DNA from 3 places in the Clostridium oceanicum genome. Region 2 is predicted to be linked to each of the others. Evidence: predicted binding sites of a transcription regulator. Region 2 holds the regulator's gene; each other region holds the start of a gene.
The links. Region 2 encodes Rex, which represses fermentation and respiration genes when NADH is low (regulators of the CRP and FNR family bind a similar motif). Its sites were predicted from a motif close to ATTGTTAANNNNTTAACAAT; they were not measured.

Region 1: ABDZ71_RS09120 (DUF8052 family protein) is a predicted target of Rex. The motif match lies at 2,961-2,980, and genes of this name have one in related genera.
Region 3: ABDZ71_RS17620 (glycerol dehydrogenase) is a predicted target of Rex. The motif match lies at 3,711-3,730, and genes of this name have one in related genera.

Annotation. Positions count from the first base shown of each region.
Region 1 is NZ_BAAACG010000008.1:655,098-660,574, forward strand. Features, by position in the region: gene ABDZ71_RS09115 (carbon starvation CstA family protein) at 615-2,252, opposite strand; gene ABDZ71_RS09120 (DUF8052 family protein) at 2,265-2,777, opposite strand; gene ABDZ71_RS09125 (alpha/beta hydrolase) at 3,027-3,938, opposite strand; gene ABDZ71_RS09130 (SPFH domain-containing protein) at 4,062-5,006, opposite strand; gene ABDZ71_RS09135 (NfeD family protein) at 5,012-5,476, opposite strand.
Region 2 is NZ_BAAACG010000003.1:57,068-62,544, reverse strand. Features, by position in the region: gene abc-f (ribosomal protection-like ABC-F family protein) at 135-2,060, opposite strand; gene ABDZ71_RS02045 (redox-sensing transcriptional repressor Rex) at 2,261-2,890, shown strand; gene ABDZ71_RS02040 (sulfide/dihydroorotate dehydrogenase-like FAD/NAD-binding protein) at 3,120-4,010, shown strand; gene gltA (NADPH-dependent glutamate synthase) at 4,010-5,395, shown strand.
Region 3 is NZ_BAAACG010000019.1:244,935-250,411, reverse strand. Features, by position in the region: gene ABDZ71_RS17640 (acyl-CoA dehydratase activase) at 1-324, shown strand, start outside; gene queD (6-carboxytetrahydropterin synthase QueD) at 548-967, shown strand; gene queE (putative 7-carboxy-7-deazaguanine synthase QueE) at 1,068-1,733, shown strand; gene queC (7-cyano-7-deazaguanine synthase QueC) at 1,735-2,394, shown strand; gene ABDZ71_RS17620 (glycerol dehydrogenase) at 2,580-3,683, opposite strand; gene ABDZ71_RS17615 (methyl-accepting chemotaxis protein) at 3,896-5,477, opposite strand, start outside.

The DNA of each region.
Region 1 (5,477 bases), on a different contig from region 2:
TTGCAATAAGATATCTACAACTTATTTATAACTTAATTGTAAAAATAAATGGACAGGTGTGATCTGCACCTGTCATTGTTCTATATATAGAATTTGTAAAAAATATTAATAATTAGATTAAACATAATAATAAGCTTCATCTAGTTAACATTTTATTTTTAACTATCCGCTAGATTAAAATCTTAACATACTCCTCTAATATAATATGAATCTACAATGAGAAAATATTATTATCATTAAGAATGCTTTGATTTTAATAAACATTTAATCTTAAATCATTAATTTTTCTACACTATTATTTTAACCTTTGTATAACTTATTATTACTATTTTTATTTCCTAACTTACCATAAAATATAATAATAACTAAAATAAATAATACTAATTAAAATGCCTCTATTTGTGTATTTTAATAAAAAGCATACTATTTCATAAAAATTCATAAAAAATATTTTAATTTAAAATTTAAATTTTAAAATCTAGCTATATATAAATAACTAAATATATAAATAAATATTTCAATAAGTATAAGTTTAACATTAATACTATATTTAAATACATTTAAATAAATAATAAGCAGTTTCAAAATTTATTTGAAACTGCTTATTTATTATTTTAAGCTTTTATACTTTTGTTACCATCTTTTCCTAATCCTTTTAATGTTTTATAAGCTTCACCAATAAGAACTAATGCAAGGATGAATAAAATTATGGCCATTACTCCTAATATATAATTTGGTTTTGCTCCAAATAGATAAGATTTTATAATTAAGAATAATGCTGAAAGAGTAACTGCAAACATAAATACCATTGGTATTACTATCATTATTGTCTTCTTTCCTCTTCTTGCAAGCCATGCTGTTAATGACAATAATGCAAGTCCTGCTAATAATTGGTTTGCTGATCCAAATATTGGCCATATTTTCTTGTATCCATATAATATCAATCCAAGTGAACATAACACTGTAATTATTGTAGATACATACATATTAGCAAGTGGAGATCTTGTTCCATCTTCTTTTACTTCAAAGAACTCTTGGAATATATATCTTCCTATTCTAGTTGCAGTATCTAAACTTGTTAAAGCAAATGCTGAGAAAGACAATATTACAAATACTTTACCAACTTCAAGTGGTAATCCAAAACTATTCATAAAAGTTGCTGTTCCACTAGCAAATATAGCCGCTGGTGTTCCTTCTGCTTTCATTACATATCCAACAGAAATTAATGCTATAATAGCAACTATACCTTCTATAAGCATTGAACCATATCCTATTAATTGAGCATCTTTTTCAGAGTTTAATTGTTTAGATGAAGTTCCTGAACTTACAAGTGAATGGAAACCTGATACAGCACCGCAAGCAACAGTAACAAATAAGAATGGGAATAAGGTTTGCCCTTTAACATTAAAAGATGTTACTGGAGCTAACTTCATTGTAGGATGAAGTACTAATATACCTATAAATGATCCTATAAGCATTGCATAAAGTAAGAATGAACATAAATAATCTCTAGGCTGTAATAATAACCACACTGGCATAGTAGATGCTACTGTGATATATATTAATAATATTATTTGCCATTGAAGTTTACTTAATTTTAATACTGGGAATGTATATCCTAAGTATATACATAAGAAAAGTAAAGCAACGCCAAATACTGTAGCTATACTTAAAGGTGCATTTCTTCTATATACAAGAAATCCAAAAACCATAGCAAGTAATATAAAAAGTATTGATGCAGTTCCTGCTTGAGCTCCTACTAATACGTTTGGTTTTGAAGGATCAAAAGCAAATGTGGAAGCACATATATCCGTAAATGCAGCAACAACTAAAACTAAAGTAACCCATGCAAAAACATTAAATAATTTTTTACCCTTTTGTCCTATATTAGCATGAATAATTTCACCTATAGAATTTCCTCCATGTCTTATAGATGCAAATAATGATCCAAAATCATGAACTCCTCCTATAAATATACTACCAATTAAGATCCAAAGCATTACAGGCACCCAACCAAATATAGCTGCTTGTATTGGTCCTGCTATAGGTCCTGCCCCTGCTATCGATGAAAAGTGATGACCAAGTAATACCTTAGCATCTGCTGGACAATAATCCACGTTGTCAAACTTTGTATGTGCTGGAGTTTTTTTATTAACATCTACACCCCAGTGTTTGGCTAACCATCTGCCATAAGTTAGGTAAGCTATAAAAAATAAAATAATACCTGTTAAAAGTAAGACTAATGAGTTCAAAACAACCCCTCCTTAATTTTTATTAAAGTGTTTTTGATACACTTTTCTAACAATTTTACCTGCTTTATTAGTTACAACTTGCTCATTTGCTAGGTCTACTAGCACTAAACGGATGTCACACCACCCGTACCAATAAAATTTATAAGCTTTAGCAAATTTAAACTTTTTAACATAATTCTTCATTTTTTCATCTACGGGAGTTTTAGAAACTATAATTCCAGTTATATAAGAACTTTTATGATCTTTGTGAGGTACAACATATTCATCCTCTGCTTTTACAAGCATATTAGAAAACCTTTGCAAAAATTCTTCTGAAACAGATTCAACATCTTTAACAAAACAATATTCATTAGTTTCAAAAGAATCTATTATGTCTTTTTCTGTAATCATACTTCTTATATTAACAATTTTACATTTAGCAAATAAATCTAAGTTTTCTCTAGAAAAATTTAAATCTTTTTTAATTTGAAAATGTGTTTTATAAGAATTCTCTACTTTTTCAATGTAATCTTCTGGATTCATCATTTTATATACCCCCTGTTTTCTCTATAATAACACCGAGAAAAAATTTAGTCAATTTTCTGTAAAATCATTTTAATAATAAATTAGCTTTAAATTTAATACAATATTAAATTTAAAGCTAATTTATTATTAATTTTATTATTTTTTAAGGTTTTGAATTAAACATTTTACTAGTATTAATTTTTAGTTCATATTTTTTTAACAATTATTATTATAAATTGTTAAATATTGTATTATATCCACATATAATCTTTAATATAAGTATATATCTTCTAAAAATTCTTTTACTACTTTATCATATTCATGTCTATTTTTGCTATAAGATTGTGCATGATCAGCATTAATAGGCATATATATCTTCCTTATCCCCTTACTTTTTTTGTTATACATATCTACAGCCATACTACTAGGAACATATCCATCTTTTTTACCATGTATAAAAAGTATAGGAACCTTTGAATTCTTAACACTATTTATAGGAGATACTTCTTTAAAACTAATACCTGTTCTTATTTTACTAACTATCCTAGCTAAAATTAAAAAAGGAAATACAGGAAGTTTAAGATCTTCCTTTAATCTTACCTTTAATATTTCTTCCATATCAGAATATCCACAGTCTTCTATACAGAATTTAACTCTTTTATCTATATCTAAATTTTGAAGCACAATAGATGCTCCCATTGATTCTCCAAAAGTACCTACAATAGAATCTTCTCCATTTTTTTCATAAATCCAATCTGTCCAAGCTTTTAAATCATGCTTTTCATAATATCCAAAAGTAGTATTAGTTCCTCCACTTCTCCCATGATTTCTATGTTCATATAATAATATATTAAAACCTCTATTAATAAATAAATCCATATACTTAACAGAGTTATATAATGTACATTTAATACCATGACATATTATTATTGTCTTAAAAGATTTTTCTTTTGCTGGAATATATAATCCATATAACTCATATCCATAGGGGGACTTTATTTTTATTTCCTCTTTTTTTAAATTATTAAAATCTTTTTCAATTATTCTTCCACACTGAACTTCTTTATCATATGTTTCTTTTATAGTTCTAGTATTAGGATATAATACTATATTAGAAAATTTAAAACCAATATAACCACAAATTATTACAATTATAATAAAAATAAAAACAACACTAAACACAGTCTTTACCTCCAAGCAAAATACCTGAAGCAATAATGCCTCAGGTACATAAAATATATTATTAACATTAAAACAAAAATCAAATTATATTAACAAATGCTTTATTTTAACAATAAATTAAAATTATTTTTCTTTTTTATCTTTTTTTAATAAATCTCCTATAGCTGCTATACTTCCTAAAGATGATAAAGTTTCATTAGGTAATATAAGCTTATTTGCAGGATTATTTGCCATTTCTTTTAATGCTTCTACTTGTTTTAAAGCTATTACTGTTTCATCAGTACCAGATTCTATTATAGATCTATTAACTTTATCTATAGCTTTAGAATCTGCTTCTGCTATTTTTTCTATAGCCTTAGCTTTACCTTCTGCTTCTAAAAGTTGAGATTCTCTAAGTCCTTCTGCTCTTCTTATATTAGCTTCTTTTTCCGCTTCAGCTTGTAATATTTTAGATTGTTTTTGTCCTTCTGCTCTTGCAATTTGAGATTGTTTTTCTCCCTCAGCTTGAAGTATTGCAGCTCTCTTATCTCTTTCTGCTTTCATTTGTTTTTCCATAGCATCTTGTATTTCTCTTGGTGGATTTATATTTTTTATTTCTACAGATAATATTTTTATTCCGTAATCATCTGTTATCTCATCTATTTGTTCAAGTAATTTAGCATTAATTCTATCTCTACCAGATAATACTTCATCTAAAGACATATTACCCACTATATTTCTCATATTAGTTATAGTTGAATACACTATACCTGATTTATAATCTTCTATATTATAAGTTGCATCTTTAGAATTCATTATTCTATAAAATATAACATTATCTATTGATATATTAACATTATCCTCTGTAATAACACCCTGTGGTTCAATATCTAATATTTGTTGTTTTTTAGATATTTTCTTTCTAACAAAATCAACAAAAGGTATTATAAAATGCCATCCTGCTTCTAAAGTTCTATGATATTTACCAAGCCTCTCAATTACATAAACATATCCTGTATTTACTATTTTTATGGAAAATATTAAACTAACTATAATTAGTACAAATAAAACTATTAAAATTATATTCATTTATATCACTCCTTAACTTTTTCTATTATAAGCCTGTTCCTTTTTACATCTATAATTTTAACTTTATCCCCCTTCTTTATCATCTCCCCCTTATTATTTACATACCAATAGATTCCTCTAAATTTTATATACTCTTTTTCATCCACATCTTTGTCTATTGTAAAAATTTTACCTATATACTTTTTTTCTGTAACTTCTATATTTTCTACATTATTTAGTATCAATTTTTTTACTAAAGGATATCCTACTATAAGCAAAACTATACTAACAATAGCAAATAATATACACTGAGTTATAAAAGATAAACCTAACACTTGAGCTATCAAAGCAATTATAGCTCCTATAGTAAACCATATAAACATAAACGAACTAGTTTGTAAATCGACTATTAATGCTATTGTACCTATTACAATCCAAAAGATATTAATATAAATAGGATTTTTAACAAGTAAATCTAATCCATTTTCCATC
Region 2 (5,477 bases):
TATAAGTAGGTAGGTTTACAATTTTTATTATAAAAAAGTAATGTGAATTTAGATTTTGTATAATGAAAATACTATTAATATTATAGAAATTAATAATATTAATAGTATTTTTATATGCTTTAAAAAATAATTTTTTACATATATTCTTCCCATTTTGAATAAGATTCTTCTAATAAATTTTGTTTTTCTAATATTTCTTTATTTATTTTTTCACTTTTATCAGGATTTGAATATACTTCTTCTAAGCAAAGCTGCTGTTGTAAACTTTCTATATCACTTTCTAAATTTTCTATATCACTTTCTAAATTTTTGATTTTTAATTTTTTTTCTTTTTCTTGTTTTTTTAGTTCTCTTTTCTTTTTCTTTTCATGCTGAATTTGAGTTTTAGTTTTTCTACAAGAAGAGTCATCTTCTATTGTTTCACATTCAAATCTATTAGGATTATTTTTTTTATGAATGTAGTAATCGTAATTACCTAAAAATTGATTTATACCATCTATATTTAATTCATATATTTTATTTATAACTTTATTTAAAAAATATCTATCATGAGATATTACAAGTACTGTACCGTTATAGTTTAATATAGCAGATTCAAGAGCTTCACGAGACATAATATCTAAATGATTAGTAGGTTCATCTAATAATAGAAAATTAGATTTTGATAACATAAGTTTTAGTAGATTTATTTTACATTTTTCTCCACCGCTTAAAGAGTGTATTTTTTTAAATACATCATCTCCAGTGAAAAGAAAAGCTGCTAGAGCATTTCTGATTTCTGTTGTAGTCATTTTAGGGAAAGAATCCCATACTTCGTCTATAATAGTTTTATTTTCATCTAAGTCAGATTGTTCTTGGTCATAATACCCTATAAATACATTTTTACCAACAACTTTTATTCCAGAGTCTTTAGGTAAATTATCCATAATTATCTTAAAAAGAGTTGTTTTACCTCTACCGTTTTCACCGATTAAAGCGATTTTTTCACTTCTTTTAATATCAATATCTATATTTTCAAATAATAATTTTTCTCCATATCTTTTAGAAAGATTTTCTATATGCAGTACATCATTTCCGCTTCTAATTTGAGTTTCGAATTTAAGATTTACAGAGTCTGGTTCTTTATCTGGAGAATCTAGTTTTTCCATTTTATCTAAACTCTTTTGTCTGCTTTCAGCAGCTTTTACACTTTTTTCTCTATTAAAAGATTTATATTTTTCAATTATTTTTTCTTGTCTTTTAATTTCTGCTTGTTGAATATTATAAGCTTTTAATTCAGCTTCATATTCTTTTTTTCTAAGTTCTATGAATTTAGAATAGTTTCCATTATAAGTATGCAAATGCTTATTTATAATCTCAAAAGTTGTATTTGTAGTTTTATCAAGGAAATATCTATCGTGAGATATTACTAATACAGTTCCTCTATAGGCAGTTATATATTCTTCAAGCCAACTTATAGCATCTAAGTCTAGATGATTGGTAGGTTCATCTAAAAGTAGCACATCAGGATTTCTTAATAGTAGTTTACATAAAGCAACTCTAGTTTTTTGACCACCACTTAGTATACTTATTTTTTTATCAAAATCTTTTTCTGAAAAGCCAAGACCTGTTAAAACACGATTTATTTCTCCTTTATAAGTATAACCACCTCTATTTACATATAAATCTGTATATGTTGTATAATCTTTTATTATTTTTTCATGATAATCTTTTTTAGATTCATCATAAGGTTCATTCATTAAATTTTCTAGTTCAGATATTTTATTTTCAAGCTTAATTAATTTATTAAATACTGTTAAAGTTTCTTCATATATAGAATTATTAGAGTCTAAAGATAAATGCTGAGCTAGATATCCTACAGTTTTACTTTTGTCTAGAAAAATTTCACCACTATCTTGAGTCATATTATTTGTTAATATTTTAAATAGAGTGGATTTACCAGCTCCATTTGGACCTATAAGACCAACTTTATCTCCTTCATTTATATTAAAACTTATTTTATCTAAAATTAAATCAATACCAAACATTTTAGTTAAATTTTTACAGCTTAATATTATCATCAGTTTCACCTTCCTTAACAAATATTATTTTACTATGGAATAGAAGTATTGTGTAGTATTAAACTTTTATATTTGATTTTTTTGATATAAATAATATAATATATAAGTAAGGTATTTTGAAGTATTAATGTATAATTATAAAATATATGGTACAATATATATAAGAGAAACTGTAAAGGATGATATTAAGGGGTGTAGTAATGGAAAAGAAAAAGAATATTTCAATGGCAGTTATCAGAAGGTTACCTAAATATCATAGATATTTACAAGAGCTTTTAAACAATGATGTGGATAGAATATCATCAAAAGAGCTTAGTGAAAAAATTGGTTTTACAGCATCACAAATAAGACAAGATTTAAATTGCTTTGGCGATTTTGGCCAACAAGGATACGGATATAATGTTAGCGAATTATATCGTCAAATAAGTAATATATTAGGATTGTCAGATTCATATAATATTGTGATAATTGGAGCAGGTAACATAGGACAGGCGTTAGCTAACTATACTAGATTTGAAAAGTTAGGATTTAATTTAAAGGCTTTATTTGATGCAAATCCTAAACTTACAGGACTTAAGATAAGAGAAATAGAGATACATGATATTGATTATTTATCAGAATACCTACAAGAAAATTCTATAGACATAGGAATAATAAGTGTTCCTAGTACAAATGCACAAAAAGTATGTGACATTTTTGTTAAAAATGGAGTAAAAGGTATTTGGAACTTTGCACCAGTTGATTTATCGGTACCGGATAACGTTGTAGTGGAAAACGTACACTTAAGCGATAGTTTATTAACATTAACTTGTTTAATAAATAAAAACTAAAAAGTATATCTTAGTTCTTTATCGTTATAGTATTAACAATTGAAAAAACTTAAAAAAACTCTCTTTAATAATTTAAAGGGAGTTTTTTGCATATTACTATGGAATATTTTAAAATATTATGAAATATATCTAGAAAATACAAAATATAAATAATTTTTAAAAAATTTTTCGTATTTTGTGTTATAATTTAATTGTTATAAAATTATTTTATTCACGGGGGAATAAGGGTATGTACAAAATTTTAGAAAAACAAGAAGTCGCTCCTAACATATATCTTATGAAGATAGAAGCTGTTAGAGTAGCAAAAGCTGCAAAACCAGGACAATTTATAATTGTAAAAATGGATGAAAAAGGAGAAAGAATACCGCTAACTATTTGTGACTATGACAAAGAAGAAGGATCAGTTACTATAGTATTCCAAACATTAGGTGCATCTACAAATAAGATGGCTACATATAATGTTGGAGATTATTTTGCGGATTTTGTTGGACCACTAGGACAACCTTCTGAATTTGTTCATGAAGATCTTGAAGAATTAAAGAAGAAAAAAATTATTTTCATCGCAGGAGGAGTTGGTACTGCACCAGTTTATCCTCAAGTAAAATGGTTAGATGAGCATGGTATAAAAGCCGATGTAATTATAGGATGTAAGTCTAAAGAAAACTTAATATTAGAAGATGAAATGAAAAAAGTATCCGGTAATGTATATGTTGCAACTGATGATGGATCATATGGATACAAAGGTTTAGTAACAAATTTATTAGAAGATTTAATACAAAAAGAAAATAAGAAATATGATGAAGTTATCTCTATAGGACCTATGATCATGATGAAATTTGTAACTAAGCTTACAAAAAAATATGATATAAAAACAGTAGTTAGTTTAAATACATTAATGGTAGATGGTACAGGAATGTGTGGAGCATGCAGAGTTACTGTTGGTGGAGAAACTAAATTTGCTTGTGTTGATGGCCCAGAATTTGATGGACATTTAGTAGACTTTGATGAAGCTATGAGAAGACAAACAATGTATAAGACAGAAGAAGGTAAAAAAGCTTTAGAAGAGCAAGAAAGAAAAGAAGGACATGTATGTCATATTGGATTGGATGGTGATCATTAATGGATAGAATGAAAAGAATACCAATATCAGAACAAGCTCCTGATGTAAGAAATAAAAACTTTAAAGAAGTTTGTTTAGGTTATACAGAAGAAGAGGCTGTTAAAGAAGCTAGCAGATGTTTAAATTGTAAAAATCCTATGTGTGTAAGTAAATGTCCAGTATCTATAAACATACCTGGATTCATAAAACACGTAAAGGATGGAGAATTTGAAAAAGCAGCTCAAGTTATAGCAGAAGATAGTGCTCTTCCAGCTGTATGTGGTAGAGTATGTCCTCAAGAAAGCCAATGTGAAGGTAAATGTGTTCTTGGAATAAAAGGTGAGCCAGTAGCTATAGGAAAATTAGAAAGATTTGTAGCTGATTGGTCTAGAGAACATGATATAGATTTATCAAAAACTGAACCAAAGAAAAATAAAAAAGTAGCTGTAATCGGTAGTGGTCCTGCTGGACTTACTTGTGCTGGTGATTTAGCTAAAAAAGGATACGATGTAACTATCTTTGAAGCTTTACATGAGCCTGGTGGAGTTTTAGTTTATGGTATACCAGAATTTAGATTACCAAAAGATACAGTTGTAAAACATGAAATAGAAAATGTTAAAAAATTAGGCGTAAAGATAGAAACTAATGTAATTATAGGTAGAACAGTAACATTACAAGAATTAGTAGATGAAGAAAACTTTGAAGCTATTTTTGTAGGTTCAGGAGCTGGATTACCTAAATTTATGGGTATAGATGGAGAAAATTTAAATGGAGTTTTCTCAGCAAATGAATTTTTAACTAGAACAAACTTAATGAAAGCATTTAGAAGTGACTATGATACACCTATAAAAGTAGGAAAAAAAGTAGCTGTAGTAGGTGGAGGAAACGTTGCTATGGATGCTGCTAGAACTTCTAAAAGATTAGGTGCAGAAGTTTATGTAGTATATAGAAGATCAGAAGATGAACTTCCAGCAAGAAAAGAAGAAGTACATCATGCAAAAGAAGAAGAAATTAACTTTAAACTATTATGCAATCCAGTAGAAATAATTGGAGATGAAAATGGTTGGGTAAAAGGTATGAAATGTATTAAGATGGAACTTGGAGAACCAGATCAATCAGGAAGAAGAAGACCTATTCCTATTGAAGGTTCAGAATTTATATTAGATGTAGACAGTGTAATTATGTCTCTTGGAACTTCTCCAAATCCACTTATAGCTTCAACAACAGAAGGTTTAGAAGCTAATAAAAGAGGATGTATTATAGCTAAAGAAGAATCAGGGGTTACTACTAAAGAAGGAGTATTTGCAGGGGGAGATGCTGTAACAGGAGCAGCTACAGTTATATTAGCTATGGGTGCAGGTAAGAATGCAGCTAAATCAATCGACGAATACTTATCTAATAAATAGTTCTTTTGAATTAACAATAAATGTTACTTGACAATATTTAAAAAAAGGTTAAAATAAGTTAAAAGCTATACTAATTTTAGTG
Region 3 (5,477 bases), on a different contig from region 2:
ATGAGTAAGTATTATAAAAACCCTGTAGAACTTAATTCTACATGTGCTGTTTTTTCAGAATCAGAACTTATTGGTAAAATAGCAGAAGGAATAACAATAGACAGGTTATGTGCAGGGGTTAATTATTCTTTGTATAAAAGATTAAAACCTCTTTTAACAAAATTTAGAGGAGAAAAACTTGTGATAACAGGAGGAGTAGCTTCAAGTTCTTCAATAAACAAATATCTACAAAATGATTATAAAGAAATAATATCTATAGACGATCCTCAATTTAATGGAGCTATAGGTTGTGCATTTTATGGAGAAAAGATTTATAACAATTAATAATTAACAGATAGCAGATAACAGACAAGGTTAGAATTTATCATATAAAAATATTTTATTAATATTTTTGTGTTTTGAAATTTCATGGATTAAGATAAACAGTTTCAATGTAAAAAAATAACTAGTATAACTTATTAAAGTTATATAATTTTAGAAATTCTAAAAGAATTTCAACAATAATTGTTAATTATTATTTGTTATTTGATAAGTAAGGGGTGGAAAAATGTATACTTTAAAAACAGAGCATAGTTTTGATAGTGCGCACTTTCTTTCAGGATATAGTGGAAAGTGTTCAAATATTCATGGTCATAGATGGAAGGTTGAAGTTGTAATAAAATCAGAAAAATTAGTTAAAGAGGGTCAATTAAAAGGTATGATAGTAGACTTTTCTGATTTAAAAAGAGATGTAAAAAAGATGGTGGACTATTATGATCACTCTTTAATAATTGAAAATGGAACTATGAGAGAAAAAACTTTAAATTGTTTAATTGAAGATGGATTTAAAATAATTAATGTGGATTTTAGACCTACAGCAGAAAACTTCTCTTATAGTTTTTTAAAAGATATGAAAAATAAAGGATATGATGTAAAGCGGGTTTCTGTATATGAAACTCCAAATAATTGTGCTACTTATGAATGCTAAAAACAATTTAGGCAAATTCTTTAATGGGTAAATGAATTTTCTTAAAAAAAGCATAGATATAGTGATAAAAATAATATAACAAAAAGTTGGTGTTAAATAGGTGAATTTTAAAGTAGTTGAGAAATTTGTAAGTATAAATGGAGAAGGAAATCTCTCTGGAGAATTAGCTGTATTTATAAGATTTAAAGGATGTAATTTAGATTGTAGTTATTGTGATACAAAATGGGCAAATGACAAATCCGCAGAATATGAAGTTATGACTTCAAATCAAATATATGATTTTATAAAAGAAACAAAAGTAAAAAATGTTACATTAACAGGGGGAGAACCATTACTTCAAAAAGGAATAGATGATCTTTTAAAATTGTTATCTAGTGATGAAAATTTAAGTCTAGAAATAGAGACAAATGGAAGTGTTAATTTAAAGGAGTTTAAAAGCATAAAGGATTCTATTAAGTTTACTATGGATTATAAATTGCCTTCTAGTAATATGGAAGACAAAATGGATTTGTCAAACTTTGATTATTTAAATAGGAATGATGTAGTCAAATTTGTAGTAGGTAGCATTGAGGATTTAGATAAAACTAAAAAAATAATAGATAAGTATAATTTGACTTTTAAAACTAATGTTTATATAAGTCCTGTTTTTGAAAAAATAGAGTTAAATAAAATCGTAGATTACATGAAAGACAATAACATGAATAAAGTTAAATTTCAAATACAAATTCATAAAATAATATGGTCTAAAGATAAAAGGGGTGTGTAAAATGAATAGAGAAAAAGCAATAGTAGTATTTAGTGGAGGACAAGATAGTACAACTTGTTTGTTTTGGGCTAAAAAAAGATTTAAGGAAGTTATAGCAGTATCTTTTAATTATAATCAAAAACATAAGTTAGAACTTGAATGTGCAAAGGAAATATGTAAAAAATATAATGTAGAGCACCATATTTTAGATTTAGGATTATTAAATCAATTAGCTCCTAATTCTTTAACTAGAGTTGATATTAAAGTTGACAAAGATAGTCCTAAAGATTCACTTCCTAATTCTTTTGTTGATGGAAGGAATATGTTGTTTTTAACTTTTGTGGGAGTATTTGCAAAGCAAAGAGGAATAAATAATATTATAACTGGTGTATCTCAAAGTGATTTTAGTGGGTATCCTGATTGTAGAGATGTTTTTATAAGATCTCTTAATACAACATTAGACTTAGCTATGGATTATGAATTTGTTATACATACTCCTCTTATGTGGATAGATAAAGCAGAAACATGGAAATTAGCTTACGATTTAGGTGTTTTAGATGTAGTAAAAAAAGAAACATTAACATGTTATAACGGAATAAAAGGAGATGGATGCAGAGAATGTCCAGCTTGTAAACTTAGAAATAGAGGATATAAAATTTTTGAAGAAAAGTATTTAAAATAGCTATGTTGTATTGTGATTTTAATATTTGATTTAAAATGTTAGATTTTAATATAAAATAAATTTATATAGATATTTGTTTTTGATATAAATATATAAAGTAATAACCTCACAATTTAAATTAATTGTGAGGTTTTATGAGTAGTAGAGTATTTATATAAATGAAAATACATTAGCAAGGATAAGGTTTATTTATTTAAATTTTTATAATAGTTACCAAGTTTATCGGCAGTTAAAATAGCTGCAGATACATCTTCAGGACTAACTTCAAATGGCATGTTGTGAATAGTTTCACCTTCTGCACAAGAAGCTTTAGAAACTTCTAAAAGATCCTTTTCTTTTAGTTCAGTAATACCCATGTCTTTTAAAGTAGTAGGAAGTCCCATATTTAAGCAGAAGTTTATAACTTCTTCGATTTCTTCTAAAGGACTATTTTCAAGAACTAATTGAACTATTGTTCCAAAGGCTACTTTTTCGCCATGATATAAATTATGACATTCTTCAAGAATTGTAAATCCATTATGTATTGCATGAGCAGCTGCAAGACCACAGCTTTCAAAGCCTATTCCACTTAAATAAGTATTTGCTTCTATAATATTTTCTAAAGCTTTAGTAGAAATTTTATTTTCTACAGAAAGTTTAGCTTTAAGCCCATCTTTAAGTAAAGTTTCATAGCAAAGTTTTGCTAAGGCAAAGGCAGCTTTAGTAGCAGTTCCACCAGCTATAGTTGAAGCTTTGGAATTTACACAAGCTCTTGCTTCAAAATATGTAGCTAAAGCATCACCCATACCAGCTATTAAAAGTCTTGCTGGAGCTTTAGATACTATTGAAGTATCTACAAGTACTACTTCAGGATTTTTAGGTAAAAGTAAATATTTATCGAAAGCACCCTTATCTGTGTATATAACTGATAGTGCGCTACAAGGAGCATCAGTAGATGCTATAGTTGGGATTATTACTACTGGGGTATTAGAGTAATAAGCTACAGCTTTTGCTGTATCAAATATTTTACCACCGCCAATACCTATGACAACATCACAATCGTTAGATTTTAGGCAATCTTTAAGACGGTCTATTTCAATTTGTGAACATTCTCCATTAAATGCTTCAAAAACTAATTTACAATTAGACTTTGAAAAACTTTTTTCAATTGTAGATTTAGTTCTTTTTATTCCATTACTACTAGCTATGATTAAGAACTTAGTACCAAGGGTTTTAACGCATTCATATAGATTGTTTAATTCATTATTACCTTGGATGTATTTATTAGGGGAAATAATAATTTGAGACATAAGATCAACTCCCTTATATTTGTAATGATTGTTAAAAAAATAACTATAACCAATTATAACACTAAAAAAATAATTTTAAAACTAAAAAAATTCATAAAGTTTAGAACTTTTATTAGTCTTAATAAGTGTGTTATTTATTTAGTATTTGTTAATGAAGATATAATTATAATGAAAAACTAGTAGAAATAAATTTATTTCTACTAGTTTTGTTATTAATCTACTTTAAATTGATTTACTTTATCTTTTAATTTTTCAGAAGAATCATCTGTATTAGAAGCCTGTTCTTGAACTTCTTTACTAGAAGCTAACATTTGTTCAGAAGATGCAGAAATTTCTTCTGCATATGCAGAGACTTCTTCTGCTACAGAAGATATATTTTCAATTTTTTCTATTATTGTTTCTTTAGATTCATTTACTTCACCAAAGAAAATGTGAGTTTTTTCTATAAGTGGTGCTACGTCTTCTACTGAAGAAACAATATTAGAAAAAGAATCTAAGGTATTATTTACTAAAGAAGTTTGGTTATCTAATAGTTCTTGAACATTTTTGTTTGTTTCTATAACTTCAGAACTTTCTTTAGATATTGATTTTATAAGATCAATAATTTCTTCAGATGAATTTCCTGATTGTTCAGCAAGTTTTCTTATTTCTTCAGCTACTACTGCAAATCCTTTACCATTTTCTCCAGCTCGTGCAGCTTCTATTGCGGCATTTAAAGCTAGAAGATTTGTTTGTTTTGCAATATTATTTATTGAATCGGATATATCATGAACTTTAGAAAAAGTATTTGTTAAATTAAAAGCTCTATCAGAAACAAGTTCAAAAGAAGATTTTATCTCATTTATAGAGGTATTAATTATATCTATTTTTTCTTTACCTTCTTCTACATATTTTTTAGTAGTTAAACTTTTTTCATTTACATTACTAATCATTTCTTTTACTGAATCCATTTTATCAGTAAAAGTTGAAAGTGAATTAGATACGGTCATAAGATCTTCTGCTTGGTGAGAAGAGCCTTCAGCAACTTCTTGGATAGCATTAGCAACTTCATTTGCAGAATTAGTCATTTCAGTTGCAGCATTAGAAAGAAAAGAAGCGCTTTTTTCAACTTCATTTGAAGTAGATTTTACAGATATAAAAGAATCTCTTAGATTTTTTAAAGTAGAGTTTAGTTTAGCGGTCATAATGCCAAGCTCATCTTTTCTTTTTACATTTGTTTTTACTGTTAAATCACCTTTAGAAATATTAGAAAGAGATTTAGAGATTTTATTAATAGGAGTAGAAAGATTTTTACTAAAAAGTAAAGAAAAAATTGTACAAGCTATAGAAACTATTATAAATATAGCTAACACTAACTTAAAGACCTTGGAGAATATAGCTGTGAGTTCAGATGTGGGAACAGTAGCAACAAATATCCAATTTAAATCTTTATTTTTAACATAACACATTAATTTTTTTTCACCATCAAAAGTATACTCAGAAGTTCCATTTGGTGAATTTAAAACTTCTTTACTTATATCAATCTTTAAAAAGGAATCTTTTAATAATTTATCAGAATCATTATGCATTAACATTTTCCCATTTTCATTTAAAACATATACATAACCAGTGTTGCATATTTTTATAGGATTGATACATTTTTTTGATAGTTTGTTTAAGGAGATATCTATAAGAACAGATGCTTCAATATTATTTGCTTTGTCCAATATAGGAATGGCTAAAGTAAATATAGAATCTTTTGAAGAAGTGCTCTTTTCACCTTTAGATATAGATATCTTTTTTGTTTGTGTCATC